Regions from separate parts of the Colwellia sp. MB02u-10 genome, predicted to be linked through region 2. Evidence: predicted binding sites of a transcription regulator. Region 2 holds the regulator's gene; the other holds the start of a gene.
What was found. The regulator MetJ, encoded in region 2, represses methionine synthesis genes. The targets are predictions, from matches to a motif close to TAGACGTCTAGACGTCTA.
Positions count from the first base shown of each region.

Region 1: the regulator MetJ is predicted to act here: its motif matches at 749-766, upstream of H4J59_RS12920 (cystathionine beta-lyase).

Region 1 covers NZ_JACGVK010000125.1:1,258-3,682, reverse strand. The annotation lists gene H4J59_RS12925 (DNA polymerase II) at 1-295, shown strand, start outside; gene H4J59_RS12920 (cystathionine beta-lyase) at 915-2,102, shown strand.
Region 2 covers NZ_JACGVK010000119.1:61,847-64,271, reverse strand. The annotation lists gene ccoG (cytochrome c oxidase accessory protein CcoG) at 1-286, shown strand, start outside; gene H4J59_RS10630 (VOC family protein) at 440-853, shown strand; gene metJ (met regulon transcriptional regulator MetJ) at 1,275-1,607, opposite strand; gene metB (cystathionine gamma-synthase) at 1,841-2,425, shown strand, end outside.

The sequences.
Region 1 (2,425 bases), on a different contig from region 2:
GCGCAGAAAGCTTGAGCTTTACGTTAAAAATGTGCCGCCACATGTGAGAGCAGCAAGGCTAGCCGATGAAATTTATAAGCAACAGGGAAAACCTCTTAAGTATCAAAATAAAGGGTGGATTGAATATCTAATGACCACCAATGGCCCACAAGCGAAAGGCTGTCAAAGCGCTGCTTTGGATTATCAATTTTACATTGACCGACAATTGCTCGCGGTAGCTGATGCTATTTTACCTTTTATCAATACCAGTTTTGATGAAATCACCAATAGCCAAATGAGTTTGTTTGAGCGCTAAAACTGACACTTGAGCCCACTGACTTACACTTGTGGCAACCGATAGTGTTATACCCAGTTAATGCTTGCTGTGTTCTTAAGATTGAAAGTTCTTAAGGGTTAAAATTTATAAGGTGAATAACGCCTAACTACTGGTTATAGCTTGTATTTATTTGAGTTCAGAAAAATTTGATCATACCAATTTCATTAATTAGGTGGTCTACTTTATACGCAAGAAAAATGACCAAATATAAGGCATTTATTTTAATAACTAGTTGTTCTAATTATTAAATAAATAACGCAGTAGTTGGTTATTTTAACCAGTAAAAATGATCAGATAATTAGTGAGATTGGTATTAATTAATCAAATGGCTACTACTCATATGATACTCTTTTATGTGCTTAATACTGTTCACGACTATGTTATGACAAAATAAAGCGTGCTTCTTTACTTAATTCGCGATACAAATACCTATAGATGGCTAGATAGCTATAATGAATTTGAAAAGTGTGAACGTTAGCAAGCTGAAATTAAAAATGAGTTAGCCGCTTTGTGAATGGTCAGCGCTGCTTGATTTCAAAAGGATAAGTTCCTTATCGAGCGATATCCAAAAAATATAACCGTGGAATGTAACCTAGAGATGAAAAAAGAAACAAAACTTATTAATGCTGGCCGTAAAAGCCAATGGACACGCGGTGTCGTTAACCCACCGGTAGAGCGCGCATCTACCGTAGTATTTAACTCGGTCAAAGAAATGAAGCATGCCACAGCCAATAAAACTAATCAGGTGTTGTTTTATGGCCGTCGTGGTACTTCAACATCGTTTGCTTTTAGTGATGCGATGACAGAGTTAGAAGGTGGAGCAGGTTGTGCCATATATCCGTCGGGTACGGCGGCAATCACTAATGCCATATTAGCCTTTGTTAAAACGGGCGATCATATCTTAATGGTCGATAGCACCTATGAACCCACCCGTGATTATTGCGATAAAATATTAGCTAAGTTAGGTATTGAAACGACTTATTATGACCCACTGATTGGTTCAGGTATTGAAGCGTTAATTAAGGCGAATACCCGAGTGGTGTTTCTTGAATCACCGGGCTCAGTTACTATGGAAGTTCAAGACGTTCCCGCCATCGCTGAAGTGGCTCATAGGCACAAGTGTATCGTGATGTTAGATAACACTTGGTCAGCAGGGGTAAATTTTCAACCTTTTGATTACGGTGTTGATGTTTCAATACAAGCAGCAACAAAATATATTGTTGGTCATTCAGATGTCATGTTAGGTACCGCAACGGCAAACGCTGAGCATTGGCCACAATTGCGTGAAAGCAGCTATATTATGGGGCAATGTACCTCTCCTGATGACTTATACTTAGCCATGCGGGGTATTAGAACATTGAGCGTGCGTTTACAGCAGCATCAGGCCAGTGCACTTAAAATCGCGCATTGGTTGTCAACGCGCGCAGAAGTTGAAACTATTTTGCATCCAGCGCTACCATCTTGCCCGGGTCATGAAGCATTCGAACGTGATTTTACCGGCTCAAATGGTTTGTTTTCGTTTGTATTAAACAAGGGTAATCAAGCGGCACTAACGGCATTTTTAGACAGCATGGAACATTTTAAAATGGGTTATTCGTGGGGTGGTTTTGAAAGCCTTGTTTTAGGTATTTCAAAGGTTAATAATATGCGCACTGCAACCACTTGGCCATATCAATTTCCCTTGATTCGTTTGCATGTTGGTTTGGAAAATGTTGATGATTTAATTGATGATTTAGCACAAGGCTTTGCGCATTTTAATCAAGTGCTTGAGCAACAAGGTAGCTAAGAGCATTTTGTATCATCAATCTGTCAATTGAGTATTACAGTAGTGAACTTAACAATAGCAAGTGACTTAACTTAAGCGTTAGTAGCAAATTTTGTCTAACGGCTGATGTTAAATAAAGCCTTTTAAACGGACTTTGAATGTAATCTTAAATCGATTCAAAGCCGTTTTCTAGTGGCTACTTGCATGATCTGTTTTGCATCGCTACAACTTATCGCAAGATAAAGCACTTTTCATTGAATTATCTTTTTCCTTAATTATTAGGGTAAAACAGCACACGTTAGCATTTTTCAGGCGTGCGCTGATAAAGTACAATAAAGTGTTTG
Region 2 (2,425 bases):
TCAGCTCGACTTTCAAGGTAAGGTGACAAATAGTTATTTATTGAAAATTACCAATAAATCAAAAATTGATCGCCAATTTGAGATCACAGTGTTGGAAAAAGTGCTGAGTTTAAGTGTTGACGGTAAGGTGATGATAAAAGCGGGTGAAATTGCCAGCGTGCCGGTACATTTAACGATGACTCCGGAAAACATTAGCCAAAAAATTACGGTAGTGACACTGGCTGTTGCCGTTGATAATATGCCAGATATTAAGGTTGTTAAAGAAACTAAATTCTTTTCAAATTAATTAATTTCGTTAGCTAATGACTAGTGATTGTGAAAAAAGACCTCGACGTGAGGTCTTTTTTAATTAAATCATGCAAAGTACATTACGAAGGAAAAATACGTTAAAATATCATGACTTGGACGATGAGTAGTGAAAATGAATAGAGAACAAAGCATGAGTAAAACGATCAAACAAAGCATATCAAATATTGCCCTCGTGGTTGAAGATTACGATGATGCAATTGCATTCTATAGCAAAAAATTAAACTTTCAGCTTATTGAAGATACTGACTTAGGCGGCGGAAAACGTTGGGTACAAATCTCCCCACCGAATTCAAATGGCACCAACATACTGCTTGCTAAAGCCAGTAACGACGAGCAAAGCCAGTCAGTTGGCAATCAAGCGGGCGGGCGAGTATTTTTATTTCTACAAACCAATGACTTTTGGCGCGACTATCAACAGATGAAAAGCCAAGGTGTCGAGTTTAACGAAGAGCCGCGCGTGGAAGAATATGGCACCGTTGTCGTGTTTAAAGATTTATATGGTACAAAATGGGATTTATTGCAGTTAAATGATGTGACTGGCTAAATTTATAGCTATCAGCCGTCAGTCATGAGTTAATGCAGCTGCTTCGTTAAATTCGATGATATTAAAGTTTCAGTTATTAAGCTTTTTAATTTGTGGACACTATGAAAAATTAAGGCTAAGTAAATCAAAATTATGTAAAGTTGGATGAGGCCATATGGGTGACGGGCATAATTTTATTTTATTTGAACGATGCTGACTTTAAAAGTCACTTTAATACAAACTAAAGCAATATCGTTCCAGTTTGAAGAATATTCAAATAGCTCTGAAGAACAGAGATAAATTTTTTTGATATGTAGCGGCACACTACAGGGGGTTGTTCCGCTTTATATTTCAAAGCATCTCTTGCTAATCACTCGTATTTTTCAGCAATAAAAAAGGCGCTAATCAGCGCCTTGTTTATTTACTTGTTGTACTACTCGTTTTAATCTTCTAATTCCGCTTCGTGTTCACTAAAGTCAGTTATACCTTTTGCTTCCAAAGCCCGACGAACACTCGCGGGTAATTTTTGTGTGTTGTCTTTCGCCAAGTCACTATCATCAGGTAATGGTTGGCCAGTAAAGGCGTGTAAAAACGCTTCACATAACAGCTCACTGTTGGTGGCATGACGCAAGTTATTCACTTGGCGACGTGTACGTTCATCAGTGAGCACTTTTAACACACGTAAAGGGATAGACACGGTGATCTTTTTGACTTGTTCACTTTTCTTCCCGTGTTCGGCGTATGGGTTAATATACTCGCCATTCCACTCTGCCATGAATATTCCTCTATGCTAATTAATTGAGATAAACTTATCCTTGTTAAACCTGTCTGGTAGGCCAGTTTGTGATAAATTTATTCTTACTACTTGATTTTACTGGTTGTGGGGCGTGAGTCAATAACGAATGTGTAGAAGTTTAGAAGTCTAAAGTACTTGACCCAAGAACTTAAACCATTTAGATTGATAGACGTCCAAACATCTATACAGAAAATATTTTTACCGGAGTACACATGAGCGAGAAAAAAATTGCCACTACCGCTGTTCGAGCGGGTATTAATAGCGACCAACACCATGGCGCTGTTATACCAGCTCTTCACCTTTCAAGCACCTATGCACTGAAAGGTTTTAACGACAAGCGTCAGTTTGACTATTCACGCACCGGTAATCCAACTCGCGCTACATTTGCCCAAGCTATTACAGATTTAGAGCAGGGTGCCGTTGGCATTGTGACAAATACCGGCATGTCAGCGGTACATCTTATTTGCCAATTACTTGATACACAAGACACGGTTGTTATTCCGCATGATTGCTATGGCGGAAGTTTTCGATTATTTACCCATCTTGCCAAGCGGGGTCAGTTTACGCTCGTGGTGGTTGATCAAAACGATCAACAAGCCTTGGCCCAAGCTTTAGCAACAAAACCTAAATTAGTCTTAGTTGAATCACCGAGTAATCCATTGTTACGCTTAGTTGATATTGCTGCCATTACCAAACAAGCGCATCAAGTTGGCGCATTAGTGGCGGTTGATAACACCTTTATGTCGCCGGTATTGCAGCAACCCTTGTTATTGGGTGCTGATATTGTTTTTCACTCC